Linked DNA regions of Endozoicomonas sp. GU-1. The protein of the gene in region 2 binds, or shares a complex with, the protein of the main gene of each other region. Links are inferred from orthologs where the notes say so. Each region holds a gene or a part of one and is shown on either strand. Other genes may lie near its edges. The genes, in order: ssb and sbcB.

Evidence for each region.
Region 1: the proteins of sbcB (region 2) and ssb are in contact, whole or in part, in a crystal structure (PDB 3C94), measured with the Escherichia coli proteins. The link is inferred for Endozoicomonas sp. GU-1 from one-to-one orthologs.

The regions. Positions count from the first base shown.
Region 1 is NZ_CP114771.1:2,314,951-2,324,930, forward strand. The notes cover bases 4,157-7,057. They hold ssb (single-stranded DNA-binding protein), read right to left. Parts: upstream 5,939-7,057; coding sequence 5,375-5,938; downstream 4,157-5,374. Other genes in these bases: O3276_RS09440 (hypothetical protein), read left to right, coding at 4,157-4,727; O3276_RS09445 (5-formyltetrahydrofolate cyclo-ligase), read right to left, coding at 4,819-5,394; O3276_RS09455 (MFS transporter), read right to left, coding at 6,300-7,057. Outside these bases: O3276_RS09425 (hypothetical protein), read right to left, coding at 1-1,746; O3276_RS09430 (hypothetical protein), read right to left, coding at 1,964-2,875; O3276_RS09435 (hypothetical protein), read right to left, coding at 3,275-3,418; more of O3276_RS09440, read left to right, coding at 3,927-4,156; more of O3276_RS09455, read right to left, coding at 7,058-7,643; O3276_RS09460 (hypothetical protein), read left to right, coding at 8,261-8,959; O3276_RS09465 (hypothetical protein), read left to right, coding at 9,576-9,965. UniProt on the Escherichia coli protein: Plays an important role in DNA replication, recombination and repair. Binds to ssDNA and to an array of partner proteins to recruit them to their sites of action during DNA metabolism. Acts as a sliding platform that migrates on DNA via reptation.
Region 2 is NZ_CP114771.1:1,938,070-1,948,056, forward strand. Bases 3,748-6,655 are described here. They hold sbcB (exodeoxyribonuclease I), read right to left. Parts: upstream 5,980-6,655; coding sequence 4,516-5,979; downstream 3,748-4,515. Other genes in these bases: O3276_RS07835 (response regulator), read left to right, coding at 4,033-4,416; O3276_RS07845 (hypothetical protein), read right to left, coding at 6,004-6,655. In the rest of the region: O3276_RS07820 (hypothetical protein), read left to right, coding at 1-485; aspA (aspartate ammonia-lyase), read left to right, coding at 778-2,202; O3276_RS07830 (response regulator transcription factor), read left to right, coding at 2,776-3,429; more of O3276_RS07845, read right to left, coding at 6,656-7,746; O3276_RS07850 (YigZ family protein), read right to left, coding at 7,936-8,556; O3276_RS07855 (PilZ domain-containing protein), read right to left, coding at 8,608-8,979; O3276_RS07860 (hypothetical protein), read right to left, coding at 9,016-9,987. UniProt on the Escherichia coli protein: Degrades single-stranded DNA (ssDNA) in a highly processive manner.

The DNA.
Region 1 (9,980 bases), 380 kb from region 2 along the record:
CTTCCTGCCTTTATTTCGGGCCAGACCCACCGGCAGATTGGCAAACTTTGGTACCTCTTCAGAAAACTGTCGTAGAACTGCGTCAAAATCGTAGTCTTTATCTGAAGCCGCTGCCCGCCCTGTTGGTGATTCCGAAAAGGCAGACAACTCCATGGTCCGCTCACTGGTATCCCTCCAATACTCAGCCAGCAGAGGGCTTTTCTTCTGATAATACCTGGCATATTCAGTTGCTGCATCGGCAGCCAACTCCCACTTACGGGCTTTAAGGAAAAAAATATAGGCACTTGACCAGTGATTAGGGGACATTTGTGCGGCTTTGCGATATAAGTTGGCTACTTTCCAGCTATACATTGGTGAAGCAGAATGTGCACGCTGATGGATGCTTGCCAGAAGACAGGTGACTAAAGCATGAATGTCGCCCTCCCCTTGAATGTAGTCTTTTCGGGCACGAGCGACGGCTAATTGAAACCGCCTGTCAACCTCTAATATTTTACGCCTGCATGGCTTTTTTTTTCCGTTCATACCTCCGGTATACAACAGACATTCTGCAATCAGGTCCCTGACGATCAGAAAGAGTTCAGAGTTTAACTCTGAGTCAGAGAACCAGCGTGAGCATTTATAGCGTTTGGCTACCATAAAGTGAGCGTTCACCTGCTGTAAATAAGACATCACCATAATCTGCATTGCAGCACCCAGCTTGGTTTCTGGTGGCACATTAGGCTGACCGACAAACAATGACGTGAAGCTCACCGGGGCAAAACGCACATAATCGTAGGGAGAGAAGCTGACCGGGGACAAATAAAAGAACATTTCTTTGATGATTGTCGGGCAATAGGCGAGCAAGGTAATGCCCTTGTGGTAGTTAACACCATCCTCAAAGAACGGCAACCCGCCCATAAAATAGAGCAGACTTAATGAATAAAAATCCATCATCATGCTGGCTTGACTGGTCAACTCAGCAAAATCATTCAACACACTTTGATTCAGGGCCTGTATCAGATGCTGACGGTCAGTTTCAGACACCGGCTTACCCCGAAGCATGTCGCTGTAGCACTTCAGCAGCACCCAGTTTCGGAAATAGGTGGCCATATCCTCATGCATCAGTTTTTGCAAGCCCAGCAGTTTTCCTGTTGTCTGTGTCCGATCTTGCTTCTTCTCCAGCCAGGCAGCCACATGCCTGTTCAGCACCCGCTTCAAACCAGCAGACCGCAATTCCTCAGCGGTCAACCTGCTACCATCTACCGGCAGGTTAATGTTGGCAAACATGTCCAAAACGTCGTCACCGGGTACCGCAAACCGATCCAGGGGAATATCCAGAAAGCGGTCAAGCCAGTATTCAAGCCCAGCATTGCCATCACTACCCTGATTTGTTGCCGCCTGCACGACATCGGTCTGTGGTTCTTGTGGCGTGGCTGTTGCAGTTGCTGCATTTTCAGTACCGGATGGCTCAGAATAATTCACCACTCTTGCAACAATCCTGATACCACGGGTGCGAATCTGATCAGCAGCAGCCCCATCCAGACAAATCGACGCCGAGGCAACCTCATGACGGGTGTTAGCGACTCTGTCGACCAGCCACACGTTTAAACGACAACGGTTTTCAGTACGCTCCTGTCGCTGGGTGCTGCGCTCACCAGAATCAGGATCGGCGCGATTTCTCTGACCATCACTGCCACGGTCGACTGCCGGAGTATTGGTAATTGGACTAGTGTCACTGCCTGTGCCATGACTGAAACGGCTTTGCATCGGATTGCTTCTGCATGCTGCATGAAATCTTTTTTATTCCCTATGACACTCATTCCTCAAAAAGGTTCAAATGTATAATTGATAACTTAACCCGGGTTAAATTGATCTGGCTGAACAAGCCCCGCGAGCAATGAACTTATAATCTCAGCTTGTTGCTGCAAAACCCGCATAAATTGACAGTCTGACGTTATGCTTTGAACAGGCGGTATCGAAACAGCTACTCTGTCGCTTTAACCCATATTTTATATACCTCTGCTTCGACCAGGCGCTCACTGGAATCCCAAAAATCCGAATAGAGAATATTCACCTCCTGATTCGCAGCAGCAGCATCTTCTGCATAGCGGCAAAGGCTTTCCTGATAAGTGGTAAACTTTCCAACATCAGGGACAAACGGATGGTCGTTACCTGCCCCACGTTTTTTTACAGGCCGACTTACTGTTTTCTCACCCGATTCATGGTGGAAGCTCTGTTCGGGTATCCATTCATCCCGGTAACTGACAACACGTCGATTGCCGCCTAAATGAATATCAATAATACAAAGATCACTGAACAAACGTCTATTTATCCGCTGAACTCTGGTGACCAGTCCACTGTCGACTTTCTCACGATAAAACCAGTTGCTGTGATAATCCCAATCAACTTCAGCCCCTTCCGGAAATGCTTTAAAAGAGTGAGAAACGGAAAAATCCTCTGCCAGAGAGGAAATATCCGTAAGAATGAAGTCACTTTCGGAACTGAAAGGGCTGCTCCAGAAAGCTTTACTTCTAAAGAAAAAAATGAGCGCATCTGCATCTGGTGTAGCAACCAGATCCTTCCATAGCTCCCGGCCCGATGCTTCTACAGAAAGTGAATATTTAAATGAAGGGTACTGCGAAAGCTGCGACGCTTTACTTGCATGCACCGCCAACTCCCCGGAACTCCACAAAACCCCATTAACCCATTCTCTGGAGCCAGGGATGCCAACCAATATCCCGGTTAGCCAGCTATTTTGACTATTGACGATAACCGCATCGTTTGCTCTACCACTCAAGGCCTCTCGTGGTGAAACCTGGGTAAACTTGGCCGGGTAATTCGCTCCTGACCTTCCTGTGGGAACAAGAAACAACACCATAAAAACAATGATGGTCATCCATTTCATCATTAGCTTCCCTGTATGAGTTTTAACATCCACTGTCGCACGCATCGACCGGCCATGCGAACAGAGGGCAATCCCAAAACCAACGGTTCTTCAAATGCAACAACTCCTGAATTGCCCCAAAGAACAAACGATCACCCTGACAATATCTTTAAGATAACGAAGGTTAGCGATTAAGAACAGGGGTAGATCTTATGTTGGTGCCATCATAAGTAGTTAACCAAATGAAATCATATATTTCTGACTAAGTTGTCAGTCACTCTGCGGCGTTGCAACTCCGGTCACATAGCTACGGCTATGCTCCCTACGTTGCGCCTTGCATAGCAACTGCCCACTTAGCCAGAAATATACGATTCCATTTGGCCAACTACTTAGACTTCATCTGACCAACCTTCACAGAGCTGACGTTTCCTTAGCATCGGCACCTGCCATGGCTGCATCTTTAATCTGGTGTTCCGTCAGGACAATTTCATCCATGAAATAAAGGAAGCCACCAGCCACAGGGCGAATCAATGCCAACAGACCGAGACGATCCATGAACGCATGCCTTGCCACATCAACAGAAATCAACAGAAAGCACGCCTGCTTTTGCATAATGGTTAAATCGTATAAATTAAAAATCACTCAAAGATTATTTGCAAAATTATATAACGATTCACAGAAAAACCATTTTATTAACCACAAGATAAAAACCATAGTACTAATTAAAACAACCTGACAAGAAATATAACAACTACTGCTTTATATATATTGATTATGAAAATCCCCTTATATGAAAAAAAAACATTTATCTATTTTTTTATATAGCCATACCATTTTGCGGAAATAAAATATTACTCTAGAATCCCTCTTAGTATCTCTCCACGCAGTAAGCGAGTTCCATTACCGAGCTTAAATTAATAAACAGTCATGAAATATTTCAAAAAAATATATTTAAAGCTAGGAATAATAAGGCTCGCTTGCTGTCCAACCGTTCGGTTCTGATCTTTATTTAGAGAGAACCGTTTTTCTTAATTAAAAACAGCCATCCGGATAAGGGGTTAGCATGTTTAGAGGAAAGTGTTTATTCATCGTTTTATTGTTATCAATCACATCGGCAACATGGGGAGCCCCTTCCGATACCAGAGTCGGGGTTGAGGATGGGTATTCAGGCGGGAGTTCTTTGTCAGCCATTCTCAGTAGCGGTACTTTCTCTTTCCTTGAACTGGCTGCTCATGCGACCATTCTTATAGGTGGCGGAAACTATGCTCCGGAAAGCCCCTTTACAAAAGTATTGTCATACATCCCACAAAAGGTTTATGACTTCGGTGCTACCAACGTTCTTTCCAACCGTGTTGCCCACAACGTCTTCCTGAGCCAGCTATTAAGATTACTGCCCGTTGCCAACGACTATGTCTGTGGCATGATGACACTGACGACCGAGGATGGCTATTATATTGACAGCGTTCTGGTAAATCAGGGATCAATACAGAACGACTCACAGTTTGAGCATATTGGCGACAATCTTTTTGTGCCAAAAAACAGAGGTATCACCAACCTGTTATTAGTTAAGCAGATGACCGGGTGGTCAACGGCAGGAAGCGCATACATCACTGAAAACCCAATTGACTTATTCGTCACTGTTTCTGATGGTCGACAAACGTCTACTATCAATGTCCAGAAAAGCTCATGCACATTGTACAGTTATGGAAAAGCTCAAGCCTCTATCATAAAGGGTGATGATGTATCTTTCTGTCTGACAAATTCTGGAACCGACTCAAAAGTATCAACGATTACTGCGCTAACATCTGCCTACGGTAAGCCAGCTCTTATGCGTATTCCCGGGGAAGCTTGCGAAAGCTATTAGTCCGGTATTCTGAATGATTAATGTTAATCTCTGACATTATCCAAACAGCACCACCCTCTGAGTAAAACAGGGTGGTTTTTACCTGAACAAATTATACCGGATAATAGCGACTGTCCGTTGCAATACCAGACATATCTATATCCCAATGTTCTACAGGGATCGATTCAACTTTCTGACACTCATGGGCCAGACCAATAAGTATTGGCTTTTTCGCAGTCCGGGTAAAAGCAAATGTTCTGTCATAGAAGCCTCCTCCCATACCTAGCCTTCTGCCAGCTTCATCAAAACCGGTTAAAGGTACAAGGACAACATCCAGCTTTTCCGGTGAAATCGGTTCTACCTCCTGCAAGGAAGGCTCAGGGATTCCAAAACGATTCAAAACCAGATGAGTGTTGGGCAGGTATTCAATAAACAGAAGGTTGTTATTCCTCCCAATCACTGGCAGATAACATTGTTTGCCAGAACTCCAGAGAAAATCACGGAGAACGTCCGGATTTATTTCGCCATCACTGGCTATATAAATTGCAATGTGCTGGCTATCTGCAAGCTCAGGCCGGGCACTGAGAATATCACACAACATTACACCAGCGCTGACCTGCTGGTCAGCGCTTAATGCCCGGCGGCGTTCGCGGAGAGAGGTTCTTAACTCAAAACGGGATATCATCATCAAAATCGTCAAAACCACCAGCAGGCTGTGGCTGGGGAGCCGATTGCGGTTGCTGCGACTGCGCTGGTTGATGCTGTTGCTGTTGTTGTGATGGTGATCCGTATTGCTGAGGCTGCTGCGGAGCATAAGACTGCTGCTGTTGCGGTGCCTGCTGCTGGTAGCCACCTCCCATCGGAGCACCCATAGCGCCTTCCTGGCGGCCATCCAGCATCTGCAGCTGGCCGCTGAATCCATCAACCACAATCTCGGTAGTATACCGATCCTGACCGTCCTGACCCTGCCACTTGCGTGTCTGCAGCTTACCTTCGATATAGACTTTTGATCCTTTACGAAGGTACTGTTGAGCGATCTCAGCCAGCTTGCCGAAAATAACCACCCGGTGCCACTCCGTTTTCTCCTGTTGCTGACCGGTATTACGATCTTTCCAGGACTCACTGGTTGCCAGACTCAGGTTGGCAACGGCACTGCCATTGGGAGTAAAACGTACATCCGGATCGTTACCCAGATTACCAATCAGTATTACTTTATTAACGCCTCGAGCCATTTAGCTTCTCCGCCATATTCACTCAAACTCAAATAGCCTCCAAGAACAGAGTCCATTCATTGAAGACACCATGGAGTGACCTTACAGGACCACTCCATATTAAAAATGCTCTATTAAAACAAAGGCCCTGTATCTGGTTACCCGTTTTTATTCTGTATCAACCCGCAGGTTTAATAGCTGAACCACATATATTGCAACTAGGAGGCTGTCCGAGAATAGACTGCCCTACTGCGGTGGCAGCAAATTGGTCTAAAAATTCCGTTTTGTTCGGCAAATAGCCCCGCTATTCACCTCACAAAACGAAATTTTTATCCTCAATTTTCTGCCATCCACGCTACGGGCGCTATTCTCGGTCAGCCTCCTAGCACTGCCCAAACTGCCTTAACTCGGACCAGTTCAGTGCCTGCTTATCAACTTTCAGATAAGCTGTTTTCTCAGCGGCAAGCACAGTCACTTCCTGAACACCGTCAATACCAGCTAGCCGTTCTCCCACCGAACTGACATCACCAAGCTCAGGATTCAGGGCCATTACCATAGTACTCACATAAGGTGGTTGCTTCATAGTAACAGACAACCAGCACCACAGGGCAGTGGGAATTGTACAAAGCATTATGACAGCGGGAACACCGCCATACTCCATGGCAACGCCCCCAAGGCTGCCGCCCAGGGCAGCCCCCATAAACTGACTGGTTGAGTAGCCTCCCATGACAGTACCACGGGTTCCCACTGGCGCGAGTTTGCTGACCAGGGATGGCAGCGTGGCTTCCAGAAAATTAAAACCAAAAAAGAAAATCAATAAGCCCGCCAACAACATCGTGGCACTGTGCATGCCTTGGTAAAACAGCGCAAAAGCCACGAACAGAATGACAATGCTGAAGCTGTAACACTGCTTCAGCAGTCGCTGACGCTCACTGAAAATGATAAGGGGGATCATCATAAAAAATGACAGGCCCAGGACGGCCAGATAAATACCGCCATGAGCAGAGCGGTCAAAATCTTTGCTCAACAGCTCGGGAATAAAAATAAATAAAGCCATCAACACAAAATGGAGGGTAAAAATGCCAATAATGTGCCTCAGCAACTCCGGGTTAGTGAAGACCTGATGCAACACCTGACGATCAACAGAACTGTTTAAGTCCCGCCGTTTAATGACCGGCGTTGGCACCAGCAGGATAATCACCAGCATCGCTGCCACCGCCATCAGGGCATTAGCGATAAAGAGTCCGGACAGCCCCCAGATATCACTGACCACGGGCCCCAGCACCATGGCAATGGCGAAGGCAAGGCCAATGCCCATGCCAATCATGGCCATGGCCTTGGTTCGATGCTGATCCCGGGTAAGGTCAGCCATCAACGCTGTCACCGCACCGGCAATGGCACCACACCCCTGTAAAATACGCCCGGCAATCACTCCCTCGATGGTGGTAGCCTGTGCCGCCAGCAGGCTTCCCAGTAGAAAAATCAACAGTCCCAGCAGAATAACGGGCTTCCTGCCCCAGCGATCAGAAAGCCAGCCAAACGGAATCTGTAATATGGCCTGGCTGAACCCATAGGCACCAATGGCCACCCCGATCAAACTGGGCGAAGCTCCCTGAAGATCGTCAGCAAAAAGAGCCAGAACAGGCAGTACCATAAACAGTCCAAGCATCCGAAAGACAAAGACCAGGGTAAGGGATACAGCCGCTTTTAATTCAACAAATGACATGGGATAACAGCAAAGTCCTGAATTTTTTTGGTGGTTATAACTGATAAAATTACTGATAAACAGTGTCGCCGCTAGGAGGCTGTCCGAGAATAGCGCCCGTAGCGAGGATGGCAGAAAATTGAGGATAAAAAGTCGGAAATTTTTAGTGAATAGTGGTTCTATTTACTAAAAATTTCCGACTTTTTAGACCAATTTGCTGCCACCGCAGTAGGGCAGTCTATTCTCGGACAGCCACCTAGTCTATCAGGATTCGGATCCCGGATGCCATGCAGAAAGCATGCTCACGGATTATAGCCCAGGGGGAATCATCATCAGTGATGATGAGACCCGTTGATGTTTTACCCGGCACTCAGGCAATCGTCGCCAGGTCATGTGGTCAGGCAAAAACACCCTCTTGCGCCTGCGACAAAATGTCACTGTTGCGACCATAACATGCTGACTATATATACAAGACGAAGCCTCTTGAAAATTCGTTGTGAGCCTATCAAAAACATCAAAATCACCAAAAACAACAGCCGAGCACACGTATCAGGATCTGGTTTAACGCTGGCGGCAGCAGCCTGACATCGAAGCTTATCAGGAATTAGTACGCTATCCTCACGTGAGTAGATTAATTCATGAGTGATATTTTAAAAAAAAACATCTTTCTTATATTGGTCATTTGTTTTCCCTTACTGGCTGCATCTACGGCATTTCCTGCTGATACATCAGTATCCGCCCCCCCTATTTCGGCACACTACAAAAAGCAAAATAGTGATGGCACAGAAATCAGCTGCATAGTGACCGGGAATGAAACTCAAGAAGAACGGGAAAGGCTGCACAAAGCTGGCTGTACTCTGGAAACACTGCGAAATAACCCTGATATTGATGTTGAGGTTACATTAAAAACAAACACTGGTCCCAGATCGATCCTGATGACCTCCAAATACTATTTAATGTGGTTAAACAGCGGCCTCCATGCCGTCAATATCTCTCGCACCTTACCTTTTGCTGTCCTCAATCTGGTGGTTTTTCATCCTGGTGAAGCACTGAAATACCTGGTTTTTTCAGCACTATATAATGTCGGCTTGTCCCGTAATGCCAACCAGACACTCTACCCATTCCTTGGTAAACACCTCTCATCTTACTTTTATCCTGATGGCCGGGATAACAGAAATAACGATGAACCTGAAAGCCTTGGCCTTGGAGGCCACATCCTGGTCATCAGCGCAGATCTTATTATGTGGTGGCTGGAGGCCCCTGACTTTGGCTTTAACATAAACAGTCTGATGCTCGGTTTGGATTTATTACACTTTGTCCTTGATATGGCAATATAAACCGGACAAGGCATTTCCAATAAAGTGCCTGACTGACGTAGGAGCCTGCAAAATCGAATAAATTAATCTTTTGGTTGGTACCCTTTTAGAGAGCCATTCAAAACCAGCACGTTGGTTGGAGAGTAAACCAGAGGGATAAACGTTATCCATGTCAAAAAGCACCTACACCTTTGCCAAGAATAATAAAACTATCAAAATAACACGGCATTTGTTTAATTTTTGGTTTCAATGCATCCCGGCCATACTGCTTACCATTTCTCTCCCATGCCTGTCCGACACTATCAAAGAAGAAACCACAGGCTTCTCGATGTCAGCCAACTACACGACAATTAACGAACACGGAAAAGAAACCCTTTGCACAATCTCAAGTAACGACCACATTGAAAAATTGCAAGCGTTGAAAAGCACAGACTGTAAGCTCCCCATGTCAACTGCCCCTAATGATCAGTCAGTCATTCTGATCTCCCATAGCCCCTACCATGAAACCAGGCAGATATTACTTACTACTCGCAACCTGCTGATGTGGTCCTATATGGCAGTGCACGTCTACAAACTCCTGGACTCGGGTAATATCCTCTGGACTCAACAGGAAGCCTGCCCCTGCAGCGGGAAATTAATGGATATCAGCAATAAACCGGACCGGTTAATGACCAAAGGTTTCTTTTTTAGCTACTACCTCCTGAGCCTCGGATATCATGGCTGGCGTTATATTCAGTCCTACATAAATCCCGGTGCCGCAGCCCCTGGCAACCAAGCATCTGAATTCAAGAATGATGCAACTGCATGGTCCGACACACTGAACAACGTCATATCCAGAGTTTCAGAGTATCCTTATGCCGGTCAAATTCTGACCTTGGCTCTGGATTCAGCCGCACTGAAATGGGACTGTCGATGCCCCGGCTATTTTACCAACAGCAAAGGTGGCCTTTACTTCAACGGCCACCTCTGGATGCTTTTGCTGAATGTCGCAATTTTTACTACAGACTTGGCGATCGACTACTTATAATACTCCGTTTGCTCT
Region 2 (9,987 bases):
TCATGTTACAGTTTGAACGCCTGCTCGAAGAAGCAACATGGACGCTTCTTCATTGTACTGAAGATCCGCATAGCGGTGGTCTGAGATCAACTCAACAGGAGCGGCTGGATGCCCTGAATTTAGCCAGACAGATGATGATCCTATGCCTGCAACACACGGTTAAACAAACTGAGATAGTAGACGGTGAACAGCGGGTTAACGACAGTATTGCATCGCTAACTGACTGGCTTGATAACATCAATAACTTTGGTGGCGATAAAGAATTGCAACAGTCTATGAGACACAATATCCGTTGTCGCGCAGGAAGTGGTCTTGGTCATATCTTCCAATTTATTCAGGAGGAAACGGGAAGAAGCGAAATGGCAAACATGGCTTCCCTGTGCTTCCAGGCCAAAACGACATTTGACCCCTGTTATAAACCTGAATGCAAAGGCCTTAAGGAAAATAGAGCGCAATACTATCGTCGGGTGACTCTTTACCGATAATCTTAACGTTAAACAACACTCGGCGTTGGAGGCTCTGAGTGTGGCATACCCGCCCTCATTGCCAGTCACAAGCATAGATACAAAAAACTGATCAAAATTGATACAGGTCATTCAACTTCTATTTTTTTGATAACTTTTATTCAGTTAGGTAGTACCACTTATTGCTGATAATTATGGAGAGGCACAGACTAAACCCAGCCAGCCTGCTTTTACCAAGCAAAACAGGCTTATCCGATGCAGGCTAATGATTTTCCTCCAGTGCGCAAGTATGGCGCTATCCCAGGCCAAGAAAATGACAGACCTTACCCAATACCGAATTGAACACGATCTGCTCGGTGAAGCTCCGGTTCCGGAAAATGTTTACTATGGCATCCAGACCCAGCGTGCCATTGAAAACTTCCAGATCAGCGGTGTTCAGCTGAACCACTATGCCAACCTGCCACGGGCCCTGGCCATGGTCAAGAAAGCCTGTGCACTGGCGAACCGTGATCTGGGCATGCTGGACCAGCAGAAAGCAGAAGCCATTGCAGATGCCTGTGATGAGATCATCGAAGGCCGTCTGCACGATCAGTTTGTTGTTGACATGATTCAGGGCGGTGCGGGCACTTCCACCAACATGAACGCCAACGAAGTCATCTGTAACCGTGCCCTGGAGCTGATGGGACATCGTCGTGGTGAATACCAGTACCTGCACCCGAACACCCACGTCAATATGGCACAGTCTACCAACGACGTATACCCAACAGCGATGCGGCTGGCCATGGTACTCAAGCACAAGTCACTGCTGGTTGCCATCAAGACCCTGAAAAATGCCCTGGACGTGAAAGCCAACGAGTTCAACGACATTCTGAAGATGGGTCGTACCCAGTTGCAGGACGCAGTTCCTATGACCCTGGGTCAGGAATTCCGTGCCTTCAGCACCACCATCGGTGAAGACATTCAGCGTATCGGTGAAATGGCCGCGCTGCTGCGTGAAGTGAACCTGGGTGGTACGGCGATCGGTACCGGCATCACGGCTGACAGCCGTTATGCGCCACTGGCCATCAAATACCTGAGTGAAATCTCTGGCCAGGAAATGATTCTGGCTGGCGACCTGGTGGAAGCCACGTCCGATATGGGCGCATTCGTTATTTTCTCGAGCGCCCTGAAACGTCTGGCGGTTAAGCTGTCCAAAATCAGCAATGACCTGCGTCTGCTCTCCAGTGGCCCGCTGTGTGGCTTTAACGAGATCAACCTGCCAGAAATGCAGCCTGGTTCGTCGATCATGCCTGGCAAAGTGAACCCGGTTATCCCGGAAGCCATGAACCAGATCGCTTTCCACGTTATTGGTAACGACATGGTCGTAACCCTGGCTTCTGAGGCCGCACAGCTGCAGCTGAACTACGCTGAGCCAGTATTGGTTTACAAGATTCTTGAGTCTATCCAGCAGCTGTCTGCCGGCATGAATATGCTGACTGAGAAGTGCATCAAAGGCATTACCGCCAACCGTGACGTGTGCCAGAGCTACGTAGACAACAGTGTTGGTCTGGTTACCGCACTGAACCCATACCTGGGCTACGAAAACTCCAGCCGCATCGCCAAGACTGCCCTGAAGAGCGGCCGTCGTGTAGTTGACCTGGTGCTGGAAGAAGGCCTGCTGACCGAAGATCAGCTAAAAGAGATCCTGAAACCGGAAAACATGATTGCGCCGCTGAATCTGAGCCGGTCAGCTCACTGATGATTTAACACTGACTTCAGATGGAAGGCCTGTAGAAGTACAGGCCTTTTGCCTTTTCAATACATCCACAAACACCCCATCTACGCACAAGGCCACAGCTCAAGCAGTATTATCCCTGATAACAATACAGAAAATATCATCTAATATAATGCGCCTTACTCAGATTGATGTTTGTTTGCGTTACATAACCTGTAAATTTACGCAGTCAACGGAAATACTGGTACGAAACCAGAAGAAATTGATGCCTGCGGGAAGTATTACTCTGCATAAACTGCGAAAATAACGACTGATCTTCAAAATGAGTTCCAGTGTAAGTCGGCGTTGTTTTTTATTTGCCCGGATAAAGCAACAGCATCACACTCTGCTAAACTCTTTGCCGAGAGACGCTAAAACACAGAGCGAATTCCACGACCTTTAAGCAATCTTTTTCAACCTGTGTGACTTCCGGCCAACCTTCCGGTTAACGCAGTTGATGTTCAAAGAGCGTTAATTATGGCTTTCCCGCATCACTTCTTTCCAGCCTGACGGCAAAAACACCGAATTATACGGCAAATTTCTCACAGTGGAGTCATTATGCAGCAACAGGACATGAAGCAAGAACCAACCGTATTTATCATCGATGATGACGAGGCTGTGCGCGACTCGCTGAAAATGTTGATGAGGTCAGTAGGTCAGACTGTCGAAGCCTTCTCCTCACCTGCTGAGTTCCTTGTAGTTTACGATGAAAACCGGCCTGGCTGTATTGTGCTGGACATCCGCATGCCCGGCATGAGCGGACTTGAGCTGCAGAGCAAGCTCAACGAGATGCACTGCATTCTGCCCATCATCTTCATCACGGGCCATGGTGATGTGCCTATGGCGGTTCAGGCCATCAAAGATGGCGCAATGAACTTTATCCAGAAACCTTTCCGCGACCAGGAACTGCTGGACCTGATCAACGATGCCCTGAAACTGGATACGCAGCAGAGAAGAGAACTGCTGGAACACAAGGAAATTCTCCGCAGGCTGTCAACCCTGACTGATCGTGAGCGTGAAGTACTGCACCATGTGGTTGAGGGTAAAGCCAACAAGGTCATCGCTGCGGATATCAACCTGAGTCAGCGCACGGTGGAAATCCATCGCTCCCGCGTTATGGAAAAGATGGGCACCAAATCCCTTGCTCACCTGGTACGTCAGGTCATGCAGGTAAAAGAACATCTGGACGGCGAATTTAACTTCAAAATCTGAGCTGCACCGGCCTGCTCCGTATACCTCACTCTATGAGGTTGCGGAGCCAATTCTGCTTAAGCTACATCCACTTTCCCGGATTGGTTAAACAGCCAGCTTGAAACACCTGTATAAAGTTTCGATACCATGGCTAATGGAATGAAAAGCAAGTCGTTTACTTCTAAAATGGAATTACCCCGAAGCCATTACGGGATTGACCAAATAACGACCCATTATAATTTCCGTTTAATTCTAAAAAAAATGATCTAAACGAATAATATAATAATTGAACGAACGAACAGTCATACACTTAGGTACTCGCCGAATCACGTCAAGTACATCCCTCCATTCAGGATTAAGCCAGCTAAACCTAAACTGAAGTCGTACCATTAGACAATGGCAAGAAGAGACGGTGAAATACTTTCTAAACAAGTTCGGTTAAATTTGAATCAGAGGGTATTTCATATTTTAAAGGTTGCTTCTTGAGCTGCTGTTAATGGCGGAACAGCCTGCCCAGGAGGCTGACCGCACGTTATCGATAAGCAGCAGCTTTTTTGCTTACAGCTGTTTCATTGCAACACGCATTGCAAACGACAGGTTACTTATTACCGCCAGGCTGCCTTTATGAACCTCGCAACCCACTGCTCAGTCTACTTATTGGAACAGGATTCCGGCACTGCCGAGACTATTCGCAGCCTGTGCCATGAAAAATCCATGGAGCTTATCTGCTTCAGTTCACATTTTGAACTGTTAAATGCACTTAAGGCTGATCAGCCATCCTGTATCATCGCAGCGAATGACCAGCCTGATGGGCAGGCCCTGAACCTGATGCAGGACCTGGCCAGTAGCGACCACCAGGTTCCGGTTATCATCCTTGGCCATCATAATGATGTATCCAGCGCTGTTGCAGCCATTAAAGCGGGCGCTGTCGATTATATTGAAAAACCCACCATCTACGGCCGACTGGCAGAACAGCTGAACCTGGTCGTCAAACAGTCATTCCAATAAGCTTAAGCACATAAAACCCTATGTGCTTGCAGGCTGCTTTATTGGGATGGGCACGCTTTCAGTCAACAGACTTAAAACGGTTACACACTTGATAGCGGATTAATAAAAGTCCTGATTGGCCAGAGTGTTCTCACGCCCCTGCACATAATCAGACAATTGTGCCAGTATATGCTGTTTTTCCAAATCTTCCCCTGCCACCGCCTGAGCCTCTCTCAATTCGTTCCAGAAATGATCAAGCGTTAATAGTTGTTTATTGTCCGGATGTAGCTGCCCAGACAATCGGTCCCGACAATATTGCTGCCAAAGCCCCCGGTCTTCTTTATCCATGGTTTCAAAATAGTGTCGGCCACGATAACGAAACAGCATCTCCTCCAGTCGTTTATCGGAAAACGAAAGACCAAGTTCAGGTAACTGCGCAGGGTTGGATGAAACAATCCGGCTCATTTCGTTTTTGTCTGCCGGTGAGAAGAAGCCACCCGAATAAATCATCTGATCAGGATCCGTGTGCTTTGTCGCTGGGGACTCTGAAAACACCGCCCTGAGTTTTGCGGCCAGCCCGTTGTCCGCCAGCAACTGGCTCCGGTGCGCTTCACACCTGGCAAGGTCCAATTCAAGACGATCCTGGTCTTCGGCCCTGAGAACATTCAGGGGAGCAACCGCCGGGCATTTATTAATATGAATGGTCTTTAACGGAATTCGAGCTTCCCCATCGCCTAATTGATCAACGGGTGTAAACAGCCTTCGTCGTATTTCATCCACCGACAAATTCAACAAAGGTGCCGGATCCACCGACAGATCATAAACGACAATACCATTACGGTTTACCGGATGATCAATCAACGGCAGCACTACAGCCAGGTTATTGCGCCGTGCTCCAAACATACCGGAGACATGTACCACCATCTGCTGGCTGACCAGATTTAATAACCCAGCCACTTCACGTTTACCACGATGGGACAGATAAAACTGGAACACCCTGGGCTGCCGTTGGCGAATCAACCTTGCCAGCGCAATAGTAGCACGGACATCCGATAAGGCATCATGAGCTGCACCGTGATCCAAACCATTCGCCGCAGTTATCTCCTCCAGCCTGAAGCTTTTGCAACCATCCTCACGCAACGGCCATTCAATGCCTTCTGGCCGCAAAGCCGCAGTCAATCGGACCAGATCGATCAAATCCCAGCGACTGTTGCCATTCTGCCACTCCCGCGCATAGGGGTCATAAAAATTCCGGTAGAGAATGTTCCGGGTTACCTCATCATCAAAGCGAATAGTGTTATAGCCCAGAGCACAAGTGCCTGGCACCATAAACTCCGTATGAATACGACGAATAAATTCCGGCTCCACTGTCCCCTGCTCGTTCACCTTTTGTGGTGTCAAGCCGGTTACCAGACAGGCCATAGGGTTCGGCAGATGGTCTTCCGGCAACTTACAGAAAATATTCAGCGGCTCTCCCACCTCATTCAACTCTGCGTCCGTCCGGATACCCGCAAACTGGGCGGGCCAGTCAAGGGCAGGATCGATACCGAAAGTTTCGTAGTCATGGAAATAAAATGACTGCATGTTAGCCCCTTTCATCATTATTCATCAGACACAGCCGATCCCAACAGAGTTCAGGCTCTCTTTAAACTTCTTCTCTTTGCTTTTGGGAATCACGATCTGCTGCTTACCCAACCGCTGACACCACTTGGACAGCACTTTATCGTTGATAATAAACTCGACTATGTCCTGAGTTTTGCAGTTCACGATCAGCGCTTCTTCTTTTATCTCCACGCCCCCGACATTGGCCGCCGCCTGCTTGAGGATACTCTCACAATCTTCCGGTAAAAAGGGCTGATCATCCCGAGCCTGAAGGAAGGCCTTTAATTCATCGACACTACCGCCAATTTGCAGCGTTTCCATCATCCTTTTACGGGACAGCTTCCAGATATGATCCTTATGATGATCAGCGTACAGTGACAGGAAGCGCTGTTCCCAGGGCGTCGGCTCACGGTCAAAAGCAATGCGCCCTTGTCGTTGAATGGTCAGCGGTGTTTCAGTTGACTCCTTATGGTCTGCCTTATAATGGTCAGTCAGACCCAGTACGTACTGACCCAAAGGCGTCAGGCGGAAATATCGCAGACCGTCGTAGCGGCTGAGGCACTCCATATCGCCGTATGGATCATCAAAGCTCTCATCGTCATCAGGGGGAGCCATTACCACATCCACCAGCCCCAGGGTTGCCGCATACTCCAGCAGGAAGCAGCGCAAATAACGGACTTCAAGATAGTCCCAACTCCTGCCATCGAGACATCCATCATCCGGATTGTAGATATAGAGATGGTGCAGTGCTGTTGTCACTTCCAGGTCAGCACCGGTGATGAACATAAAATTGGCAAAGTCGGCAAAGGCAATCCAGGCATTGACTTCACAGCCCTTCAGGTAAGCAGTAATGACCTCTCTTCTTTTCAGGACATCGGTGAAATAGCGCTTCCCTTTGCCGGTTTGTCCCTTGATGCGATCAATACGACGAAATTCGTCTTCTTTCTTATTATTCAACCATTGAGCCCACATTTCCCTAATGGTGTCAGCCGGGTAGCGATCTGTCTTTTTGGCCGGAATCAGTGTGGTGCCTGACTGTTTGGTAAATTTGCTGTTGCCCAGTAGTCTCAGCCAGCCGTAAGCCAGCATCGACTCGCAACCTTTTGCATCATCACATGGGGCGTCGCCATAGTATTCATGTACGGCGGAAGACACTTTTTTCAGCGTCGCCCCTGAGGCAACCCCTGTTTTCTCACTGACCTTGATTTGCTTATCCTGCAATAACAACTGTATTGAATGCAGCTCACTCAGGGCCAGCCGTTCCCGTTCAAACAGAATATGATGGTTGGGCAGAGGCTCTGGCAAGACGACGGTTGTCAGCGTGTCCGGTTCAGGTTTGGCAACCAGCTGCTTTAGGGAAGCCATGACCGGCTCCGGCATTTTTCGCATGTTGTACCAGTCAGAACCCACAGTGAAGAAAAAGACCATGACAGCGTCTGATGGTTCCTGTCGGTAGTACCAGCTGCTGCTTTGTGGTTTATTCGGGAAGTCACCGTATTTCAGTTTGAAGCGGCCCCGATCAATCAATCCACCATAATTAAACAGCGACTCCTGCAATAAGGCCATCTCAAGTTCTGACAGTTTCCCCAGGTATGTTTTCAGGATCGTCTGGTCTGTCAGACCGTCTGCGATTGAGTTAACCAACTCGGTTTTGAGGTTTTTTTTCGATTTAACGCCAAAATAGGTCAGATACTTGCTTTTCAGGCTGTCGACCGTGTCGTTGCTGATTGCTCGTTTAAGTTCAGACATAAAATTCGATACACGTTTAAGAAAGGTTGGGTAACCGTAAGGCGGAATATTACAGCAGATACTCAGTGTAGCAAGATCAGGTAAAGTGTACTGGTGTTTACCAATACAAAAACACTCTCGCTCAACAATAACGTGGCCGATATCAAGTTTGAGAAGGGAAGAGGAGAGAAGACAATGAAACAGAAAGATTCAGACATCATCCTGCCACTGAATAATAATCTGGCCCCGGCTGACATCGTACAAATGTCGGGCAAGATGCTCTTTTCCCGTTTCTGGCATTGAGATCATCATCTTGACTGACTGACCATAGTCACACTGTTCAAGACTCGCGTGAAACTGGCCAAGGTGGTGACGAACCATCTGCTCATGGGCATAGTCACAGAGAAGTACACCCGCCCTTAGTGCAACCCGCTGCTCAAGCGGCAGTTGTTCACAGGCCTGCTGAACAGACGCACTGTAAGCCCTGACCAGCCCACCAGCCCCCAGTTTCACGCCACCAAAGTAACGCACCACCACAGCCACTACATCTCCAATACGCTTATGTTGAAGTACATTCAACATCGGGCGGCCTGCAGTACCAGAAGGCTCGCCATCGTCGTCAAACCCAACCACGGCACCGCCATCCGGTGCTCCTGCAACGAAGGCTGAACAGTGATGCGTGGCATCCGGGTATTCGATACGCTTTTCTTCGACAAAAGCCTGGGCTTCCTGGCGAGAGTGGGCCGGAGAAATGCAGGTAATAAATCGGCTTTTTTTGACTTCGGTTTCAACCGTTATAACTTGGGCAGGGACAACGTAATCAGCAGACATGACGACCTGAGACAGCAATCGATCGGTAACGTAAGATTCTACCTGTAAACGTCAGTCTGTGACTTCGTCAAAGGTAAAATAACTTTTCAATGTTTCAACCAGATCGATAATATCATGACCCGCATTGACAATACTGTAGCCAGAGTCAAAATATTCCGGCCCAACATCAGGCTTGCACCAGTGGCACCGTGAATCAAAATCCAGATACCGCTCCCCCATCTCATCATCGGGAAGAATAATACGCATATTATAAACAGCGCCAATCAACACAGGGACAGAGCTGATCAGCATTAAGCCATTACAACTGATGTTCCCGATACTCCCCATAACTCGCATGGTGTTGCGGTTATAAATTTTCAGATAATCCTGCAACTGATGACGCTTAATCGAGCGGCGTTCCTTGCCACTGGGTGTTAACGACATATATCACGCCTTGTTTGTTTAAATATGAAATCATCATTACAACTTGATTGTTTTTCTTCTATCGATTGCATCCTGGGTACGCGCAGCATCTTTAACCAGTGTTTTTCTATATCTTTTATTAGCAGCCAACAGCTCGCCCTGAATCCGTCCCAGACAATTCGTCAATTGAGCACCACCTTTTGTGCTTAACTCTGCCCTGGCCATTTGTTTGGCATTATCTTCTTTTCTCATATCGTCAAGAGCAACAAGCTGGTTCTTTAATTGATCATCTAATTTTTCAACAGTGACATGCCAGTTCCATTTTTTGGTTGGTAATCCGGACTTTTGAGTCAACATGATTGCGGTAGGCTGTGAACCTTGTTTCGCTGGATAGAGATTCGCTTTTCTAGCGCCTACGCTTCTGAATTGATCCATAAGCCCCGGCATCCCTTCTCCGAGGATTCCACACAACTTTCCAAAATTATTATTATTATTCTTATCCGAGGCAAATCTAACGGCAGATAATGCTTTGGCCAGTTCATGATAAAATACCTCTACGGCACTGCCCTGCTCCCGGCAAAACTCTGTGAGTGTGACTAAATCTCCACGTTCTTGCACTGCCCGGAGCTTATCATCCAGCTCTTGTTTGGCTGCGGCGACTCTATCCCATCCTGAAGTGACCACAAGTCCGTTATCTTTATTCCGCTTATTTTTAATGGGATTACCTTTATTGCAAAGACTATCAATTTCTGAATATAAATGATCAGCCTTTGCCCACAATTGGCCGCAATGTTCTTTGAGTTCCTGTGGAATGTTATGTATTACTGTCTGAGAATCTGGCCTGATTCCCCTTGCCTGTAATTTAGCAATACATTCTTTAATTTCATCATCCATGTGCTCGCTTTTGGCAACGGCCTCAAGGGATTCGTCTTTATTAAAGCGATCAAAGCTCTCCCTTTCTATTTTCTGTAACTCTTTATGAACTTCGCGTCTCAACTGACCTTCAAATTCCTTAACATACACTTGATG